One region of the Peribacillus sp. TH14 genome, then DNA from elsewhere that is predicted to be linked to it. Evidence: riboswitches for the same ligand, from Rfam matches in the RefSeq annotation. Region 1 holds a riboswitch; each other region holds the start of a gene.
The links. A riboswitch is a leader RNA that binds a small molecule or an ion and turns the genes downstream of it on or off. The one in region 1 is predicted to bind S-adenosylmethionine.

Region 2: linked by a shared signal. The riboswitch ahead of JFU50_RS22505 (YezD family protein) and the one ahead of JFU50_RS03890 (methionine ABC transporter ATP-binding protein) in region 1 are both predicted to bind S-adenosylmethionine.
Region 3: linked by a shared signal. The riboswitch ahead of JFU50_RS21395 (bifunctional homocysteine S-methyltransferase/methylenetetrahydrofolate reductase) and the one ahead of JFU50_RS03890 (methionine ABC transporter ATP-binding protein) in region 1 are both predicted to bind S-adenosylmethionine.
Region 4: linked by a shared signal. The riboswitch ahead of JFU50_RS08210 (methionine ABC transporter ATP-binding protein) and the one ahead of JFU50_RS03890 (methionine ABC transporter ATP-binding protein) in region 1 are both predicted to bind S-adenosylmethionine.

What each region holds. Positions count from the first base shown of each region.
Region 1 covers NZ_JAEKEK010000001.1:766,338-771,786, reverse strand. Annotated here, with positions in the region: gene JFU50_RS03915 (hypothetical protein) at 1-14, opposite strand, end outside; gene hppD (4-hydroxyphenylpyruvate dioxygenase) at 74-1,195, opposite strand; gene JFU50_RS03905 (DUF1450 domain-containing protein) at 1,437-1,682, shown strand; gene JFU50_RS03900 (MetQ/NlpA family ABC transporter substrate-binding protein) at 1,928-2,749, opposite strand; gene JFU50_RS03895 (methionine ABC transporter permease) at 2,803-3,471, opposite strand; gene JFU50_RS03890 (methionine ABC transporter ATP-binding protein) at 3,458-4,474, opposite strand; SAM riboswitch class I at 4,540-4,646, opposite strand; gene JFU50_RS03885 (MBL fold metallo-hydrolase) at 5,320-5,449, shown strand, end outside.
Region 2 covers NZ_JAEKEK010000001.1:4,621,298-4,626,746, forward strand. Annotated here, with positions in the region: gene JFU50_RS22490 (SDR family NAD(P)-dependent oxidoreductase) at 122-868, shown strand; gene JFU50_RS22495 (TetR/AcrR family transcriptional regulator) at 1,042-1,629, shown strand; gene ssuE (NADPH-dependent FMN reductase) at 2,056-2,592, shown strand; SAM riboswitch class I at 2,925-3,033, shown strand; gene JFU50_RS22505 (YezD family protein) at 3,212-3,355, shown strand; gene JFU50_RS22510 (phosphoadenylyl-sulfate reductase) at 3,570-4,247, shown strand; gene sat (sulfate adenylyltransferase) at 4,276-5,424, shown strand.
Region 3 covers NZ_JAEKEK010000001.1:4,377,723-4,383,171, reverse strand. Annotated here, with positions in the region: gene metH (methionine synthase) at 1-2,688, opposite strand, end outside; gene JFU50_RS21395 (bifunctional homocysteine S-methyltransferase/methylenetetrahydrofolate reductase) at 2,681-4,528, opposite strand; SAM riboswitch class I at 4,632-4,730, opposite strand; gene JFU50_RS21390 (MOSC domain-containing protein) at 4,857-5,449, opposite strand, start outside.
Region 4 covers NZ_JAEKEK010000001.1:1,702,305-1,707,753, forward strand. Annotated here, with positions in the region: gene JFU50_RS08200 (MetQ/NlpA family ABC transporter substrate-binding protein) at 1-671, opposite strand, end outside; gene JFU50_RS08205 (methionine ABC transporter permease) at 693-1,343, opposite strand; gene JFU50_RS08210 (methionine ABC transporter ATP-binding protein) at 1,357-2,379, opposite strand; SAM riboswitch class I at 2,783-2,894, opposite strand; gene JFU50_RS08215 (hypothetical protein) at 3,130-3,369, opposite strand; gene JFU50_RS08220 (hypothetical protein) at 4,847-5,098, opposite strand.

The DNA of each region.
Region 1 (5,449 bases):
TTTGTTAACAACAACCTCACACCTCCTATAATAGGAGGCCATACTGGGTATTACGCCAGATGGCCGGTTCATATTAAATATTTCCACGAAGTTCCTGTTCGCGTTCAATCGATTCAAACAATGCTTTAAAGTTTCCATCGCCAAAACCAAGTGCACCTTTACGCTGAATGACTTCGATAAACATAGTTGGACGGTCAACTAATGGTTTTGTGAAAATTTGGAGCAAGTACCCTTCATCATCACGGTCGACAAGGATATTAAGTTCTTGAAGTCGTTTCACATCTTCATCTATATCTCCTACACGATTGGCGAGGTCTGCGTAATAAGTGTCAGGAGTCTTTAAAAACTCAACACCATTTTCTTTTAGTGTGGCCACTGTGGTGATGATATCGTTTGTTAAAAGGGCAAGATGCTGAACACCTTGACCATTATAGTAATCTAGGAATTCTTGAATTTGAGATTTGCGTTTTCCTACAGCCGGTTCATTTATCGGGAACTTAATGCGTCCTGTCCCATTCATCATAACTTTTGACATTAGGGCTGAGTACTCGGTCGAAATGTTTTCATCATCAAAATGTTTCAGAACAGTAAAACCGAATACTTTTTCATAATAATTTGTCCATTCATCCATTACTTCCACATTACCAACAAGGTGGTCAATACCGATTAAGCCTGAAGGTTGAGCTCCAAAGTTGTCCTCACGAGCTTTAAAACCTGGCAGAAATCCACCTTTATAATCGATTGGCTCAACAAGCGTGTGAATCGTATCCCCATATGTGCCTAAGATTGCTTTTCTTACTTTGCCATTTTCATCTTCTTCCACCCATGGTTCTCGAAGAGCGATGCCACCGCGTTCAATAGCACCCGCATATGTTTTTTCTAGGTCTTTTACGAGAAGGGAGATATCTTTTACTCCTTCGCCATGAGTTTTAATAAACTCAGCCACATCTGTGCTGTCTGATAGAGTTCCTGTTAAAATCAATCGGATGGTGCCCTGTGCCATAACGTAAGATACACGGTCACGGGAGCCTGTTTCTAGTCCTTTATATGCTATAAGCTTGAATCCGAAAGCGTTTGCGTAATAATAAGCAGCCTGCTTTGCGTTCCCAGTATAGATTTCTACGTAATGGACACTCTTAACCGGAAACAATTCCTCTTTCTTTGCTTTAGAAGATCCAACTGTTTTTTTAGTCATATTTACCGCTCCTTAATCGTTTTTTTTACATAAAAAAGCTGAATTTTCTTAATTTTCCGCCTGTGATAGTTCACATCATAATACATAAAAATTCACCACGCAAATATGTGTTTTACCGCGGTTGACCATCATGGTAGCAACATTTTAACGCGATAAAACATTTTTGCGTTTAGGTGTACTCTTGCACATTTTTTGTATATCTACTTAAAATGTTAGCAACTAAATAAAAGGGGAATTAGATATGAAAATTAGTGTAAAGTTCTGCCCTAGTAACTTCGAAGATGAGTTGGAAACTATTAAAGATAAATTAATGGAGTGTAGCGGTCTAGAGGTTATTGAGGATAGATGCTTGTTGTATTGCGGACAATGTTTAATGCAGCCGTTTGCAGTTGTAAATGGTGTAAACATTGTCGCAAACGATCCAGTTGAACTTCTCGAAAAAATTGAACAATATGTAGCTAGGCTTAAACAAGGAGACACTGTGTGAACAACGAGAAAATGAAATTAGTAATAATTGATTATCGCTTTTATTGACAACTATATCATTATATTGTGTCTTCCCCGAGAAACATGCGAACCTTCAGAGAGCATCCATCTATGATAAAATATATGTAAAACCCTACTACAAATGCTTATTAATTGCATTGATTGATATCTTCGCATAGTATGACGGAAAAATTCAAGGCCTGTTCCCAAAAAGGGAGCAGGCCTTGAATTTTATGGTTTGGTTTCTTATTTCATCCAATCTGGTTTTCCGAAGCCTGCAAACTTGCTATCGATTACTTCTTCAAACTTGTCTGATTCAACTACTGATTTAATATCCTTAGCAAATTGTGCATCTGCATCTTTTGTATTCACAGCAACAACATTACGATACATATCCGGCATGTTTTCTAAAACAAGGGCATCTTGGAGATCCATTTTTGCTGCAAGAGCGAAGTTACCTGGGACCGCTGATAGGTCAACGCTGTCTGTTGCACGCGGCAATTGAGCCGATTCTAATGGTTTGAATTGAATGTTTTTTGGGTTCTTTGTTACATCTTTTTCCGATATTTTTAAGGGATCGACATCTGGCTTGACTTCAATTAAATCTTCATCTACTAGGACTTTAAGTGCACGTGCAAGGTTAACTGGATCGTTCGGTAGGGCTAGTGATGTACCATCTTTAATGTCTTTCAACGATTTATATTTGTTCGAGTATATACCCATTGGTGCTGTCGGTACAATAACAAGGTCAGAAAGCTCTAAATCATTTTCTTTAGCGAAGTTATCCATATACACTTTGTGCTGGAAAAGGTTGGCGTCGATTGAATTGTTACCAAGTGATTTATTTGGCTGGATATAGTCAGTGAATTCAACGATTTCTATTTTGTAGCCAAGATCTTCTAGGCCTGGCTTGATGGCCTCTTTTACCATATCCGCGTAAGGACCGGTAGTTGCTCCGATTTTCAATTCTTTTTTGTCTTCAGTTTTTGGGGAAGCATTATCGCTTCCGCAAGCTGCCAAGCCAAGGGCTAGTGCGCAAACAGATAATAAAGAAGCTATTTTTTTCATTGGAAATTCCTCCTGTAATATGTTGTATTAAATCATTGTTAAAATGACTGATTCTATCGTTTATTTACTAAGTATGAGGCCTTGTCACCAACCATTTGAATGATTTGTACAAGGCAGATTAACACGACGATTGTCGTGATCATGACTGTGTTGTCATAACGGTAATAGCCGTACCGAATGGCCAGGTCACCAATTCCGCCCCCACCGATTGTCCCAGCCATCGCTGAGTAACCGATAAGTGAAATGGTCGTTAACGTCAACCCTTGAATGATTCCCGGTTTTGCCTCAGGAAGAAGTACATCCTTAATGATCATCCATGGAGTGGCACCTACAGCAATTGCAGCTTCAATCACACCTTTATCTATTTCGCGTAATGCCGATTCAACGATTCTTGCAAAAAAAGGTATCGCGGATACAGATAGGGAAACAGAAGCCGCTCTTGGCCCTATCGTTGATCCAGTAAGCAAATCCGTTAAAGGAAGGAGGGCGACTAAGAGAATGATAAACGGGATTGAACGGACAATATTGACAGCGAAACCGAGAGATCGATTCACGACGTTATTTTCAAAGATTAAATTCTTGGTCGTTGTAAACAGCAATACTCCAAGTGGCAAACCAATTAGAAGGGCTACCGCAAGGGAGATTCCAACCATATAGATTGTTTCGAGAAAGGCTTTATTAAGGTCAGGTAAAATATTGACGACGGAATCAAACAGTGACATGTTTCAACACCTCCACAGAACTGGTCCGATTTGTTATATATTCCAGTGCCGATTGAACTTCAGCAGCCTCACCAATTAATTCAATGATTAAGATTCCTAATGGAACATCCTGAATATATTCAATTTTGCCGTGCAAGATATTTCCCTTTACTGAATACTTTTGTAGAGCATCGGAAAGAATCGATTCACCGGCGGTGGGCCCTTCAAATTGAATTTGAATAATCGTTCCTTTGCTTTCCTCAATTAAGTGTGAGGGAAGCTCAAAATCCAATACACTGCTGATGAATTGCTTCGTCAACTGCTGCTTTGGTTGTGAAAATATCTCATAAACAGATCCTTCTTCGATAATCCTGCCATCCTGCATGACAGCGACTCGATGGCATAGTTCTTTGACTACTTCCATTTCATGGGTAATCAATACTATAGTGATACCAAGTTCCCGACTAATCTTTTTTAATAACTGTAAAATCGCTTTTGTTGTTGTTGGATCAAGGGCAGAAGTCGCTTCATCACATAATAGTACAGTAGGGTTATTGGCTAAGGCTCGCGCTATGCCGACCCGTTGCTTTTGACCTCCGCTGAGCTGGGCCGGATAGACATCCTTTTTATCACTAAGCCCAACTATGTCCAGCAGTTCTAGAACGCGACTTTTGATGACACCCTTTGATTTGTGTGCGGCTTTCAAGGCGAAAGCAACATTTTCAAAAACGGTTTTGGAACTGACTAAGGAAAAGTGCTGAAATATCATACCGATTTTTTGTCGTTGTTTTCGAAGCTCTTTGCCTGATAAAGACGTTAAGTCAATCCCGTCAATAATGATTTTTCCTTTTGTCGGACGTTCAAGCAAATTTAAGCAGCGTATTAATGAGCTTTTTCCGGCTCCGCTGTAGCCAACAATCCCATAAACTTCACCAGTCTGAATTGTCAAAGATACGTTATCCACTCCGACAACTCGGGTATTTTTCGATATGTATTCCTTTCGGACTGATCGGATTTCAATCATGAGCCTTCCCCCTTAAACATAAAAAACTGCCTCTATCATTCAGAAAGAGGCAGCGAAATTATTTCGTCTTATCTTTCAGAATGTAATCATTCTGCAGGAAGTAGCACCGTTCCCGATTGGGGCGGTTGCCGGACATCACAGGGCCTGTTCCCTCAGTCACTCTTGATAAGTAAATTATTATTTTGGAATATTACAAGTTTTCTAATATAATCTATATTATTTGTAAATTCACATATTGTCAATCGTTTCTGTAATTTTAGAATAACTTTCTGGTGATTTAATTAATTTTTTTATGGTAAATCTAGAATTGGATAATCATACCTTTTGGAATCGGGGTATTGTCACCATTGATCGTTAATGGTCGGAAAGCCATACTTTTTTATGATATTTGTAAGATAGGCTTCGTTCTTTTTAGCAGCTTGTCGATTTTTTTTAATAATTACGTGAAGTTTTTGTCAGGAAAGTATTGTTTCAAAGTCTGTATCATGAATGCTTTAGCTTTTTTATCAACCAAGGTAATATTGACAGTTATTCAGCGTTAATGATTAGCCGTGAATTTTTTTATCGTCCAAACTTAAATAGGGAGTACCCTTTATTAACAACTTCCTTTTAACCGAAGCCAGATTTTTGCTGTTTCTTTTCTTAGTTGCATAATAGAATACCTTAAATCAATGACTATGGTTTCAAACAGTGCCTTGATTCTACCGGAAAATATACAATGGGTCTTTGCTAGGAAAAATACTATTTGCTTGTCAAAAGTATGGGGGGATATTACATTTATTGTAATGAACAAGGGGGAAATAGGATATTAAACTATTTTTATACAATTGATGAGGAGGGAAGCCATGCTAGAGATTAAGACGATAAATGATGTGGTTTGTGTACAAGGGACCCCTGAAGGAATAAAGTCGGGGATGAGTGTATATGTTTTTTTAATAGACGGCCTCTTGATTGATACGGGAGCCCAAATTTTAT
Region 2 (5,449 bases), 3.9 Mb from region 1:
ATAAGATATAAAGGGAACTTTAAAAAAACATCATTTCGCTTGAAATTATTATTCAATAAATCAATAATAAAAGTGAGTAAATACTTACTTATTTATTTTGAGCGTTGAAAGGGGAATTTATATGACAGCAAGAGTGGCAGTTATTACAGGTGGAGCAAGTGGAATAGGCCGTGCAACATGTCTAAAATTTGCAAAAAAAGGGGACAAAGTCGTTGTTGCGGATTTTAACGAGGCCATGGCAGAAGAAACTGTTGAACTGATTAAGGCAGAAGGCGGAGAAGCTATTTTTGTTAAAACTGATGTTTCAAAGCAAGAAGATGTGGAAGCATTGGTCAATATCGCTGTAGATGTTTATGGAAGAATTGATATTATGTTCAATAACGCTGGCATAGGTGCGGGTGGCATGATTCTTGAACAAAATATGGAAGGGTACTTTAAAACGATCGGAGTAAACCAACACGGTGTGGCTTTTGGCATCATGGCAGCCGGACGTAAAATGAAGGAACTAGGAAGTAAGGGAGTTATTATAAATGCTGCTTCGGTGTTTGGCTATTTAGCTTCACATGGGACTTTCGCATACCAGGCTTCTAAAGGCGCTGTAAGAATGATGACACAAACAGCGGCTTTGGAATTGGGTGCTTATGGAATACGAGTAGTAGGTATCGCACCAGGCGGTGTGGATACTCCAATTATCCAAGGATATAAAGATATGGGAATCATCGATAAATTGAATGCAAGCCAAATGCGCGGCAAATTAATTAAGCCGGAAGCAATTGCGAATGCTGTTTATCTACTATCATTAGATGAAGCTGATGCGATTAATGGCAGTATTGTTATGGTTGATGATGGCTATGCATCTTTTAAATAATTTTGAAAAGGAAAACAGCGTCCTAATCCGACGATGTTTTCTTTTTATGTCTTATATGACTAATGCAAGTCTCATAGACCAAAGGTTATATTGACCGATTGGTATCATCAGGCTATTATGGAAAATAGATCGGACAAGCCGGTCTTATCTTTTTTAAAAGAAGGTTGATATTTTTGAAAAAAGGGCAGCAAACAAAAGAACGGATCATTAATGTAGCCCGGACTCTTTTTGCCAGTAAAGGTTTTGACATGACCAGAACGAATGAAATCGCTTCTGCCTGTAATGTTTCCGAAGCTACGATTTACAAATACTTTGACAGCAAAAAAGAGTTGCTTTTGGCTACGATTACTCCTAGTGAAAAAGAAGATGCGGAAGTTGAGACTAGCCACCTTTCTACGGATGAGCTTGTAGAGAATCACGTTATCACATTGATAAAAAAAATTCTTGAAAATAAAGAACAGTATTCGATATTATTTCGAGAAACTCAATACGATCAAGAAATTTCTAAACAATATGTTGAGCAAATCTTCAAGCCAAATGCTAAGCTTATTGAACTTCAGAAGAGAATTGATACTGGAGAGATTCACTATATTTCCGATATTATCTTATTTAATGTAGGAATTATTTCTTTTACATTAGCTTTATCGACCCATTATGAGATTCATCAACAGAAAACGGAACCGTATTTTACTGAGGAACGAATAAAGAGTATTGCTCAGCTTTTAGTATATGGGATTCATGGAAAAAGCAATAATACATAAATAAACGGTCATATTTAAGGCGTATGAGTCAACAAGCCGCAAATATGACCGTTGCTTTATCTACTATTAGTATTAGTTATTCAAGCTTGTACCTCTAGACTTGACGATACATTGTGCAAACTAGTGTAATCCGAAGAATGGAACTATACCTGTTATTTTGGAGATGCAAAAATTAAAAGGTCAAGGAAGAAACAGATTTAAATTTCAGGAAAAATAGAGGGGGATAACTGATGAAAGTTTCTGAATAGGTTATTCATATTAATCCCGAGTTAAACACTTGACTTTTATTTTTCTGAATATTACGATGATTATATGATACATGACTTTACCTAGGCAGGGTTCTTATCCGATTTATTAGTGATTGAGTGATTTTTATTGAATCAGCAAGTCTTATCGCAGATAAGAAAATAATAGGAGGAAATTTATATGAGCGAAATCGTAATTTTATCAGGCAGTCCAGCGAGTCCATCAAGAACTGACATCTCTTTAAAACATGTTCGATCACTAGTTGAACAAGTGGGGTTTACCACTGCTTATTACTCTATAACGGATTTTTCCGCAGATGATCTATTCCAAGGCCGGTATAATAGTGAAGATATAATAAAGCTTTCAGAAAAAATTCAGGAAGCTAGAGGTATCATTATTGGTTCACCAGTATATAAGGCATCTTACACAGGCGTGTTAAAAGCTTTGATTGATTTGCTACCTGAGGGTGCATTTAAAAATAAGCCTGTTCTGCCAATTATGATTGGTGGAAGTAACAGGCATTTATTGGCGATTGATTACGCACTTAAACCTTTAATTTCAATTTTAAAAGGTGAGCCGTTGCAGGGCTTATATTTTGTAGATAAGGAAATAGATAAGCAGAATCCAGAAAGCCCAATTAAAGATAGCGAATTAGTTGATCGTGTGCAAAGTCAGGTGCAAGAATTTGTTGAAGCGATTCAATTAAGAAATAATTAAATGCTGTTAATAGACTAAAAGTAAAGGCTTAAGGTTTTGAACTATTTTTATTTTCATGAGATTAAAGATTATTTATGTACAATCATTAAAACTAATTAACCTTAACAATTAGGCCTTAAACAATTGTAAAAAGAGGTAAGTAATGAAATAGACTCATTTTTTTTAAGAGTTTCTCTTGAAAATGAGTCTATTTTCATATTTAACTTATACAATATCCGTTCAAGGAAAAGTGTGTATAATAATAACAGTTCACCCATTTTATTAATCCAAGTTATTTTATAAGAAAACTCCATTGACAAGGAATAAATATATGTTAATATTTAAAATAATAAAACTTATCCAGAGCGACGGAGGGAATTGGCCCTTTGAAGTCCAGCAACCTGCATGATGGATGCAAGGTGCTACATCCAACAAAATGTTGATCATTTTGGAAGATAAGGTAAAAAATATTACCTTGAAAATCTTTCCATCATGGAAGGGTTTTTATTTCTGTAAAATTCGTTTGCAAACCATAGCATTGTAAGATGTTTTGGAATATATAAATTTAAGAAAATGCATTTTATAAACGGGTCAGCTATACGATAAGCTAGTCTCGGATTTTCTTAAAGGAGGAACTGGCTTGGAAAAAGAGAATCAGCTGGAGGAAATATTTGAACGCCTACAAGAAATGCTTAAGTCGATGAAATATGGATCCATAACACTTATCGTCCAGGATGGTAAAATTATTCAAATGGAAAGAAATGAAAAGCTGAGAATTAAATAAGGTATCTGCTGACTAGAAAACTAGAGGTGGATTTAACTGATATAAAAGAGAGTATTAGTTAAATTCGTCTCTTTTTTCTAGGGTCTTTTAAGCGTTAAAAAACAACAGCGAGTATTAATCACAAGTTACTCTATTCTGTGAAACATTTAGCAAGTTTTTAGAGGGGGCTTTAAGATTGTCTGCATTAGTAAACTATGAAAATTTCGACACAGAGATTTTGCCTGCATTTCCTGAGGACAGTGAGACAAAAGGTGCTTTAGAAGTTCTTGAGTGGGCAAATTCCCAATATGGTAACAAACTCATTTATGCATGTAGTTTCGGCATTGAAGGAATAGTACTTACGGATTTATTGGCAAAGGTCAATCCTTCAGCCAAAATTGTTTTTCTGGATACGGATGTTCATTTTGAAGAGACTTACAAATTAATTGAACAAGTTAAAAAGCGCTATCCGCAGCTTTCAATTGAAATGAAAAAGCCGGCATTGACGCTCGAGGAACAAGCAACTGAATATGGAGATGAGTTATGGCTCCGTGATTCAAATAAATGTTGCAGCATACGTAAGATCGCGCCGCTTACTGAGGTACTTTCAACGGCAACTGCTTGGCTCTCGGGACTACGCAGGGAGCAATCTGAAACAAGAGCATTAACGGAATATATTAATCAAGATAATAAGTTTAAATCAATTAAAATATGCCCGCTTATTCAATGGACATGGAAAGATGTATGGCGCTATGCCCATAAAAATGGACTTCCATATAATGTTCTTCACGATAATGGATATCCTAGTATTGGCTGTAAAACATGTACGGCACCTGCTATCAATGCCGATGATTTACGCTCAGGACGTTGGCAGGGCGCGCAAAAAACAGAATGCGGATTACATTTATCTTAATAAATAGAAAATTTAGGGGGAAATTAGTATGACAGTTAGCTTACCGCACGGAGGAACGTTGATCAATCGTTGGGAACCAGACTATGATATTACTAAAATAAACAACTCAATCGAAATTGATGAGATTGCTTTAAGTGACCTGGAATTAATAGGTACTGGGGCCTATAGTCCTATTAAAGGATTCTTTACAAAAGATGACTATCAAGCAGTGGTTAAGGATATGAGGCTTAGCAGCGGCCATGTTTGGAGCATCCCGATTACTTTGCCGATTACTGATGAAGTAGCAAAAGCTCTTACTCTAGGAGAAGAAGTAAAGTTGAATCATGAAGGAGAAACATACGGAGTTCTCATTGTTTCTGATATCTTCAGACCTGATAAACAATTGGAAGCCACATTAGTTTATCAAACGGATGATGAGAAACATCCTGGTGTGAAAAATTTGTATAACCGTGGTGAAGTATATGTCGGCGGGGATATTAAATTAGTTAAACGAATCGAACGTCCACTATTCCAAGATCATTATTTGGATCCTGTTGACACAAGAAAAACTTTTGCTGAAAAAGGCTGGAAAACAGTTGTTGGATTCCAAACAAGAAATCCTGTTCACCGTGCACATGAATACATTCAAAAAACTGCATTGGAGATTGTAGACGGTTTATTTTTAAATCCGCTAGTAGGTGCTACTAAATCAGATGACATACCAGCTGATGTACGGATGGAGAGTTATAAAGTACTACTAGAGAAATATTATCCTAAGGATCGTGTCTCCCTAGCAGTGTTCCCTGCTGCCATGCGTTATGCAGGGCCAAGAGAAGCCATTTTCCATGCCATGGTTCGTAAAAATTACGGATGCACCCACTTTATTGTTGGCCGTGACCATGCCGGTGTGGGCGATTATTACGGCACTTATGATGCACAAAAAATCTTTGGTAATTTCAAACCTGACGAGTTAGGAATCACGCTATTATTCTTTGAACATAGCTTTTATTGTAAAACATGTGGAAATATGGCTTCTGCTAAAACATGTCCGCATGGTAAAGAAGATCATGTTATCTTATCCGGAACGAAGGTTAGGGAAATGTTGCGTAATGGTGAAATTCCACCAGCTACCTTCAGTCGTAAAGAAGTCATCGAAGTGTTAATCGAAGGCCTGAAAAAGAATGAAGTATTTAACTAAACTAGTTTCAAATATATGTAAGTAG
Region 3 (5,449 bases), 3.6 Mb from region 1:
TTTCAAAACATGTCTTTTGATGTCACGCGGTTTTTGAACCGGGACATTGCTTAACGGAGCTGCTGGTGTTTGCTTGCGAACTGGTTTTTCCATGGTTGCTGCAATTGCCGCATTGGCTTTCGATTTTTCCCGTTTTGCAACTAACTCCTCTAAGTAGACAACCTTTTTGTTGGAATCATGTAAAATATTCGTGACAGCTAATCCATCCATAGCATCTTTGGAATATAAAACAGGACCGCCATATTCTGGTGAAATTTTGAAATCAGTGAATTTACGGGATAATGCTGCTCCCCCCACTAATATTGGAGTATCAATCCCTGCCTGTTTTAAATCCTGGGCAGTTAAAACCATTTGCTGTGCTGATTTTACAAGTAATCCAGACAGGCCTATGATAGTAGGCTCATGTTTTCGGACCTCTTCAATAATTTGTTGTGGTGCGACTTTAATTCCAAGGTCAATGACTTCATAGCCATTATTGGAAAGAATGATATCCACTAGGTTTTTACCAATATCATGTACGTCACCCTTGACAGTCGCTAAAAGGATCTTACCTTTCTTAGCACTATCTTCAGCATTTTCCATGAGTGGTTCAAGATGTGAGACAGCAGCCTTCATCGCCTCGGCACTTTGAAGTACTTCCGCGACAATGAGCTGATTATCATTAAATAACCTACCCACTTCACTCATCCCATCCATCAATGGTCCATTGATGATTTCTAATGGAGCGTCCCCACGCTCGATTGCTTTATTTAAATCTTCAATTAAGCCTTCTTTCGTTCCCTCAATAATATAGTTACCTAAACGTTCGTTTAACGGAAGGATAACACCATTATCTTTCTTCTCCGCTTTTTTTCCACGATAAAATTCAGTGAAGATAGCTAATGTTTCTGTGGAGGTATTAAACAGGAGTGCTTCGGCCAGTTTCACTTCCTCTTCCGGTATCAAAGCAAAACGTTCAAGTTTTTCCGTATTCACAATTGCGTAGTCAAGACCAGCCTTTGTACAGTGATATAAGAAAACGGCATTTAGAATTTCCCTTCCGCGTGATGGGAGGCCGAATGACACATTTGAAATTCCAAGAATCGTTAAGCATTCTGGAAATTTCTCTTTGATTGCCTTAATTCCTTTAACCGTTTCTAAAGCAGAGCCTATATATTGCTCATCTCCCGTACCTACAGGGAAAACAAGCGGATCAAAAATGAGGTCGCTTTCGTTTAGGCCATATTTATTTACTAGCAAGTCCACAGAGCGGGTAGCCACTTCAATTTTCCGTTCAGCATCAACGGCCATTCCAATCTCGTCAATTGTTCCTACCACAACGGCAGCACCGTATTGATGAACGAGTGGAACAATTTTTTCAAAGCGCTCTTCACCATCTTCAAGGTTGATAGAATTAATAATTGACTTTCCTTGAGAATGCTTTAAAGCCTGTTCAAGAACGGCTTCATCTGTAGTATCAATGACTAATGGTACTTTCACTTTTTTGACAACTTCTTCGACGAATTCCTTCATATCACCTAACTCATCACCATCAGGATCAGCAAGACAAATATCAATGACATGGGCGCCTTTCTTCACCTGAGCACGAGCAATTTCGGCAGCTGGCTCATAATGCTTCCCACGAATTAACTCCTTGAATTTACGAGATCCGATGACGTTCGTTCTCTCACCGACGAACAAGGGACGCATTGAATCATCATAAATAAGTGGCTCAATTCCTGATACGGCATGACCATGTGCTGATTCCTTCATTTCACGGGGCTGTACGCCTTCTAGAACCTTAGAAAGCTCTTTAATATGTTCTGGTGTTGTTCCACAGCAGCCCCCAATGATATTGACCCAGCCTTTTTCTGCAAATTGCTTCATTTTCTCTGCAAGGGAAGTCGGGGATTCATGATAATGACCTTCTTCATCAGGTAGGCCTGCATTCGGATAACAGCTAATGGCGCTGTTTGATATATCTGCAAGCGTCCGAATATGGTCTATCATGAACTCTGGTCCTGTCGCACAGTTCAAACCAACAGCCACAGGCTTCATATGTTCAACTGATAAATAGAACGCTTCAATGGACTGACCGGCTAGGGTAGTACCCATCGGTTCGATTGTCCCCGAAATGATGACAGGCACTTCTTTCCCTGTTTTAGCAAAGGCCGCTTTTATTCCAGAAAAGGCAGCCTTAACATTAAGCATATCCTGACAGGTTTCCACTAACAACAGGTCCACACCACCGTCTAATAGACCGAGTGCCTGTTCTTCATAAGAATCGGTTAAAATATCAAATGTGGTTCCTCCTGTAACAGAAAGTGTTTTTGTTGTTGGTCCCATTGAACCAGCAACATATCTTGGCCATTTATCATTTGAATATTTTTCACAAGCTTTCACGGCAAGTTCAGCTGAAATTTTATTAAGCTTATAAGCAATCGTACTTATTTGGTATTCCTCAAGAACGATGCTCGTGGCTCCGAAGGTATTTGTCTCAATAATATCGGCACCTGCTGCTAAGTATTTTTCATGGATGGTTTGGATGATTTCAGGTTGCGTCAGTGATAAATATTCATTACATCCCTCGAATTGTTCTCCCCCAAAGTCCTTTGCTGTTAAATTCTCAGCTTGTAGCATGGTTCCCATTGCACCATCAAGAAGGAGAATCTTAGACTTTAACTGTTCTTGAATCGCTTTTTTATTCATGTACTGCCACCTCTGATGTATGTTTACTATCGACTTCTCTAATATATTTTGTAAGTTCCGCAGTCATTTCATAGCGAAGGAATGGTGTAATTAAATAAATCCCCTTGAATTTTTCTCTTGCGGCGTCCACCAGTTCTCTGGCGATATTCACACCTTCCATTCTTGACTTTATCGGGTCATCCCCTGCTAAAGCCATAGCCCGCCTTACATTATCAGGTAATTTAATACCCGGTATTTCGTTATGGATAAATTCCGCATTTCGTGTGCTCGTTAACGGCATAATTCCGACGAAAATCGGAGTATCTATATGTTTTGTCGCTTCATAAACCTCTTCAATCTGATCGACTGAATAAATCGGTTGGGTCAAAAAGGACTGAGCACCGCAAGCAATCTTCTTTTCCATCCGCTGAACGGCCTTATTCAAATATTTCACATTTGGGTTAAAGGCAGCCGCAATTTTAAAATTTGCCCGTTGACCAAGACTTTGACCGGAATAGGAAAGACCTTCATTAAATTGTTTTACCATACTAATTAAGTCAAATGACGATAAATCATAGACTGAAGTTGCACCTGGGAAGTCCCCTATTTTTGAAGGATCACCAGTGATAATCAGAATCTCGTTCAACCCCACCGTTTGAAGCCCCATTAAATGTGATTGAAGGCCAATTAAGTTCCTATCACGGCACGTAATATGCACCATTGGATTTACATCTAATTGGTTTTTCAACAAATTGGCCAGCGCCTCATTAGATATCCTCGGCGAAGCAAGTGAATTATCAGCTAATGTAATCGAATCAACACCCGCATTTTTTAATGCCTCCGCACCAGCCATAAAACCTTCAATTCCTAATTTTTTCGGCGGATCAAGTTCAACAAGAATCGTTCTTTCAGTTTTGGCCTGCTCATGCAGGGGTAGTTCCAGTTCTCTATGATTCACTTCAATTATTTCGATTTCACGTGCTTTCGTCATTTTTTCTTCTACTGGAACTAAACTCCCAATCGCATTTTTCACAGATTGAATATGAAGTGGTGTTGTTCCACAACACCCACCGATTATCGTGGCACCCTGCTCACGAAGCTCAAGGGCACTTGAGCCAAAATATTCAGGCACTGCTTTATAAACTAGTCTTCCATCCACGTAATCCGGTAGGCTAGCATTTGGATAGATAGCGATAGCCGCATGCTTTGGCAAAGTCACTTCTTCCAAGGCGCGAATCATATGATGTGGACCTAGACGGCAATTCACACCAACAACATCAGCACCCAATTGCTCGAGTTTTTGAAATGCTTCATTTAAATGGATCCCATTTTGAAGATTACCTAATTCATGCATCGATACATTTGCAATAATTGGCAATTCCGTTTCTTTTTTAGCAATTTGCAACACGGTTTCAAGTTCTTCCAGATCATAAAATGTTTCAAGGAGAATCCCATCAGGATTTTCTATAAGCAGACTATATAGCTGCTCACGAAAACCTCGCTTAATTTCTTCCATGCTTAAATCCGATTTACGGATACTTCGCTGAGCCCCTATAGTACCAAATACAAATGCATTGCCTTTTGCAGCTTTTTTAGCAAGGATAACTCCCTGTCGGTTAATTCGGCTTACTTCATCTTCAAGACCATGCCTTTTCAATTTATTAAAGTTGGCTCCGTAAGTATTCGATTGTAGAATATCAGCACCTGCTTCTAAATAGGCACGATGAATGGATTCAATTTGATCAGGATTAGTGCAGTTTAATTCCTCATAACATTGATCGATTCCATATGAGTATAATAATGTTCCCATTGCTCCTTCTCCAACCAGCATTCTTTCTTTCAATTCTTTACGAAAATCCATATGTACACCCTCTCTCAAAAACAATTCTGTTTTTGTCGTTTTCTATGAGTATGAGAGAAAAGAAAAAAAACCTTCTCAAAGAAGAAGGTTTTTTGAAACATTCTCCTCATCTATCAAGCTCTGCTTGCTGGATTTAGCACCTTTGCCTAAGCTGGTTGCTGAGGTTTCCTCGGGCCAGTCCCTCCACCTCTCTCGATAAGATCCATTTATAAAGTTTTCTTAACATTTCAAAATTTGTTTATATTTAATTTACATTAATAATCTGTCAATTTCAATAGTTTGATAGTCATTTTTTTCTTTTCTACTAAGATCATACATCCTTCAAAGTTTAAACTCTCTTTAATATCCTTTGTTTCCAGTCCACCGCTAACGAATCTACAGAAAGTAGAGCATGAGCTCCATCCTGTCCGTCTCGATTATGCAGGATCACTTCAGTTGCATAATATACAGAGATGTTTTCTTGAAGTCGATCTAATAAAACAATTTCATCTTGTTTTTTAATAACTCCTTCTTGAATGACCTTTGCAAAATAACCAGTAAAACTTGTTTTCATCACTGATGTCAAAAACTTAGGTTCTTGGTTAAAATGAGAAATAGTCGAGCAAGGAATTCGTCCTTGGGTGATCTGAACAATTGTCCCACCTATTTGATAGATATCACCGATATACGTTTGAGTTTCCATCATCCCAGCTACTGTTAAATTCTCACCAAAAGCAGGGATATCAAGCTGTTTAGAGAATTTTTCATTCCAAAATGAGTAATGCTCAAAAGGATAAATGCACAATGCACGGTCAGGGCCTCCATGGAACTTTAGATTCCCTACTCCGTCTCCAACTATTCCTGATTTTGTTACGGTCACATTATCCAAAGTTTTTTTATCCATAGCTGATAAAATCTTAACATTCGAAAACATTTCCTGTT
Region 4 (5,449 bases), 940 kb from region 1:
TTCGCCGTTTTACTTTCATGGAATAATGCCTCTTTTAAAGTAAGGCCTGCTTCAATGGCAAAGTTATTATTAATGGCTGAAGCATCGGCATCATCCAATAGACGCGGCGTATTGCCGGCAGCAACAGGTTTGATTTTCAATTTTTTCGGATTTTCCTTAATGATTTCCAATGATCCCGATCCATTGAATTCCTCTTTCAATGTAATCAATCCAGCTTCTTGAAGAAGGAGTAATGCACGGCCAAAGTTTGTTGCTTCATTCGGAACGGCTATCGTAGCGCCATCTGGAAGATCTTTGAGATCTTTGTGTTTTTTCGAATAAAGGCCCATAGGTGCAATAACAGTTGATCCGATGGCCTCTAATTTCAAATTTTGATCGTTAACAAATTCATCGAAGTAGGCAACTGTTTGGAATGAATTCGCATCAATTTCTCCTTCACTTAACGCAAGGTTCGGTTGGATATAATCATTAAAAGTAACAAGTTCGATATTCAGCCCATCCTTTTTCGCTAAGTCAACAATGTATTCCCATGTTCTCGTATCCCCGCTGCTGACACCGACTTTCACTGTTTTCACATCATCCGAACCGCCTGATGCACCCTCTTCGTTCCCGCATGCTGCAGCCACAATGGCCAATGCCAATACCATGATCGTTAATAAGATTTTCTTCATTTCTCCTACCTCCTGTTATTTTTATCTTCTTCTGATTTTTCTTGAAACAAAATTCCCGGTGGATTGCAATAATTGAACGATGATCACGAGCGCCGCTACTGTGACGACCATCGTCATCGTATCGAACCTTTGATAACCGTAAGCTAAGGCTAAATCTCCTACCCCACCTGCACCGACAGCACCTGCCATGGCCGTAGATCCAACAAGGCCAATTGTCGCTGTTGTAAATGTAAGGATCAACGAACTAAGTCCCTCGGGAATCAAAAAGCGATAAATGATTTGCCATGTCGTCGCCCCCATCGCCTGAGCTGCCTCGATGATCCCTTTGTCCACTTCCAACAGGGAGTTCTCCACAAGCCGGGCAATATAAGGAGCCGCGTAAAAGATTAGCGGAACAATGGCCGCATTCGTTCCGATCGCACTGCCGACAATCATTCTGGTAAACGGAATAAGTGCTACAAGCAAGATGATGAAAGGAACCGACCGCAATATATTGATGACCGGGTTCAATACATTAAAGATCCATTTATTCTCCAGGATGTGACCCTTTCTTGTAATGACAAGTAAGATTCCTAGCGGAAGTCCAATCAGCCCGGAAAATATCAATGAGATGGCTACCATATAAAGTGTGTCACCGAAAGCTGTCGACAGCTGGTCTGCCGTTATTTCCATTCCCCAAAGCGTATTACCCATTTATCTGCACCTCCTGGACGAGAATCCCCTCATCTTTAATATATTGATAAGCCTTGTCCACCTCTTTTTTGTTCCCTGTCACTTCAATAATTAAATTTCCAAAAGGTGTTTCTTGAATTTCAGAAATATTAGCTGATAAAACACTTAAATGAACATCATATTTTTTCGAGATGGTTGAAAGTAAAGGATTGCCTGATGTAGTACCAATAAAGTTAATTTTCCAAATAATCGGAATATATGATCCGGTATTTTTCAGGAAACTTTGTGGGATCTCGTCGTGAATAACAGTTCGTACAAAGTTTTTTGCGATACCTGTTTGGGGCTTCGCAAAAACTTCGAAAACCGAACCTTGTTCAACCACGCGTCCGCCTTCCATGACCGCAACCTTATTGCAAATTTCCCTAATTACAGACATTTCATGAGTGATTAGCAAAATGGTAATATTGTATTCTTTATTAATTTTTTTTAAGAGTCGCAGTACAGCACTAGTTGTTTGTGGATCCAATGCTGACGTCGCTTCATCACACAAAAGAATCGATGGGTTGGTAGCCAACGCTCTAGCAATCCCTATTCGTTGCTTTTGACCGCCAGACAATTGTTCCGGATAACTCCTTGCTTTACTTGATAAGCCAACGAACTCTAACAACTCGCCTACCCGCTCTTTGATTTCTTTACTAGGGGTTCCCGATAAAACTAGCGGCATGGCAATATTATCAAAAACTGTCTTTGAGTTAAGTAAGTTAAAATGTTGAAAAATCATGCCAATTTTTTTCTTTTCTGCCCGTAATTCCTTCGGGTTCAATTTGGTTAAATCCTTCCCCCCAACAATAACCTGTCCATCTGAAGGGTGTTCGAGTAGATTGACTAACCGAATCAACGTACTTTTTCCGGCTCCACTATAACCGACAACACCAAAAATATCGCCTTTTTCAACTGTCAAATTAATTCCTTTCAAAGCTTCAACAGTCTGTTTCTTTGTTTTATATACCTTTTTAACATTTTGAAATTCAATCATTCTGTCTCCCCCCACGCTGTTTATTTGTACGAATTCATTATCCAGAGAAGAGCTTTGCAAAGTTTCATAATGATAGGGTTAAATTTTCGAAACTCACGAGTAATTGCTCACAATTCACGAGTAAATGTGTGAAACTCACGAGTAAATGCGTGAAACTCACGAGTAATTGCGCGAAACTCACGAGTAATTGCGCGAAACTCACGAGTTAATCTGTCAAACTCACGAGTAATTGCTTATAATTCACGATTAGTGCGTGAAACCTACTAATAATTGCACCAATTCTCCAAATAACCATATACATTCTGAATAAACAAAAGAGGCCTCTTCCGTCATCAGACAGAAGAGGCCTCTTTTAGAAATAAAAAAGAGTAAACTCTTAATTTAATTATCTAAGAAAAGCTCCTTCTTATCTTTCAAACTTTCGTCCGTTGGAATTAGCACAGTATTTTTACAAAAGTAAAAACCCGCTGCCGAGGTATCATAGGGCCAAGTCCCTCCACATCTCTTGATAAGAAATAACGTATTTATTTAATTATGTTCCTCACTATATATTCAAATTTTACTAATGTCAACTCTATTTTGAATAATCTAAAATATTTTTACAGTATAATTTTTAATCGTTCATTTAACTATACCTTAAGACAGGTCAGATTTTGCCCTGCATACCATGTATACGGGTAACCTAGGCATAGACTCTATTACAAAAAAACGAAAACATTACGAAGTCAGTCAGGATCAGGACTTCCTTCCTCATAAGGAAAGCTCTGTATCTTGATGAAATAACGGCAAACCTTTGGCAAACTCACTATTCAGGTTGCTACTCACGGTCTGCCTTATCCATGCGGGGAGCTCCCTGCGCCCCCCACTCTTATAATCTTTTGATTGGGGTTTACGTTTATTTTTGAGTTTTTGACCATTTTTTGATAGCAAACTTTCGGTACGTTTAGTATCAAAAAAGAAAAAAGAAAAAACAATAATAAATAGTACCATATATATGCGGTTATAAACTTTTTTGCATCTGTTTTAAATGTGTGAGGACCCTTTGCCCTCATATCTGTAATAATAAAAGTTATTTATTATTACAGCGAAGGAAGACTAAACATGTGTTTTTTCATCTTTAGCACTATTATAATAGCTCTTTCCTTAGAAGAGTTTATTTCTTTTAATTAAAAAACACTCGGTAGAGTTTGAATTCTATAGTATGTCTACTTATCAGCAAAAACAAATCGCTATTTAGAAGCTTCTAATTTTGTCGATATCTACTCAGAATTTGTAGATATTTCTCGGGAAATTGTTGAAATTTGAATTTGGTGATTCCGAATAGTTGGAACAAAGGAATCTCTACTTTTAATTTGCTTGCCTTAGGTTTAAATAGTTATTAACGCAAATTAACATCTGAATATCGTAAAGGAGACTAAAAAAAAGGTAATAAAACCTTTTTCTTATTGCAGTAATGTTTCGTAATGGGTTCTTTGTTGTTCAGTTTTAACTATGACATATCGTTTGTCAGTTAGATGTTCATTTCACGCGGAGCTGCGAGTTCATTGGTTAAAAATTAAGATCTCTTTTAATTGAATGGGAACATGGGTTAAATAAATTGTCATATATATCGGGTATCGTTATCTCTTTTAAAGCTTCTAATTTTGTCGATATCTACTCAGAATTTGTAGATATTTCTCGGGAAATTGTTGAAATTTGAATTTGGTGATTCCGAATAGTTGGAACAAAGGAATTTCTACTTTTGATTTGATTGCCTTAGGTTTAAATAGTTATTAACGCAAATTAACACCTGAATATCGTAAAGGAGACTAAAAAAAAGGTAATTAAACCTTTTTCTTATTACAGTAATGTTTCGTAATGGGTTCTTTGTTGTTCAGTTTTAAGCTATGACATATCGTTTGTCAGTTAGATGTTCATTTCACGCGGAGCTGCGAGTTCATTGGTTAAAAATTAAGATCTCTTTTAATTGAATGGGAACATGGGTTAAATAAATTGTCATATATATCGGGTATCGCTATTTCTGTTTCATTGGTTCCTACCAATCTTTCTTTTTCTTGATACAAGGGTTCTTCTCTCTATCGTCTAGGGGATTGCCCGTATCGCGTAACGCTATAAGCGTTTCGATATCGGATTGAACGAAGATATGCCAATCGCTATCTTTTAACAGCTCCTATCCATATCGCTCTAAGTTTTAAACATACTTTCAAACAGTGGATTTTGTATCTCCACTTCTTCTGCCACTTCCTTGGAAGAGGATGCTCATTCATTCGGATGTATATCCTGTCGCATATCGGCTCCCTCTTTCTATTAAAGATGAAGGTTCTGTAGATTTATTTGCATGTTATATCGCCCCGCGATACGAAACACACAAAAGAACCGATCAGCCCCTTTCTTGAGGAACATTATTAAGGACATGGATCTTGCTGGGGCTGGGAAACTGTTGTTTTAAGCTGAGGCATATCGTTTGTCAGTGGCCATTCATTTCACGCGTAGCTGCGAGTTCATTGATTAAAACAATTAAAATCTCTTTTAATTGTTCGGGATTTTGGATTGAATTGTCAAATTTATCAGGTATCGCTATCTCTGTTTCATTAGTTTCTTCTAATCTATCTTTTTGTTGATACACAAGGTCTTTAGCTATATCGTATAGGGACTTGTCCGTATCGCGTAACGCTATGAGCGCTTCGATGTCGGAGTGAATAAAGATAGGAATCACCATCTTATAAACTCATATCCGTTTCGTTCTAAGTTTTGACCATACTTTTGAACAGTGGGTGTTGCATCCCCACTTCTTCTGCCACTGCCTTAGAAGAGAATACTCGTTCATTCGGATGTATATCATGTTTGTAAATCTAACCCAGATTTTCTATTAAACCTATAGGTTTTGAATTTATTTGCATGTTATATCGCCCAGCGATACGAAACATACAAAAAGGAGACGGTCAACCCCTGTCTGGAGCAACTATTAAGGAGGTCTCTTGTTTTTGAATGCAAGTTTTCAACCTCCTCAACTCCCTTTTTATCAAGCATGCCTTTTTTGCTTGCTTGTGTATTTTGTTTTAGTTGCATA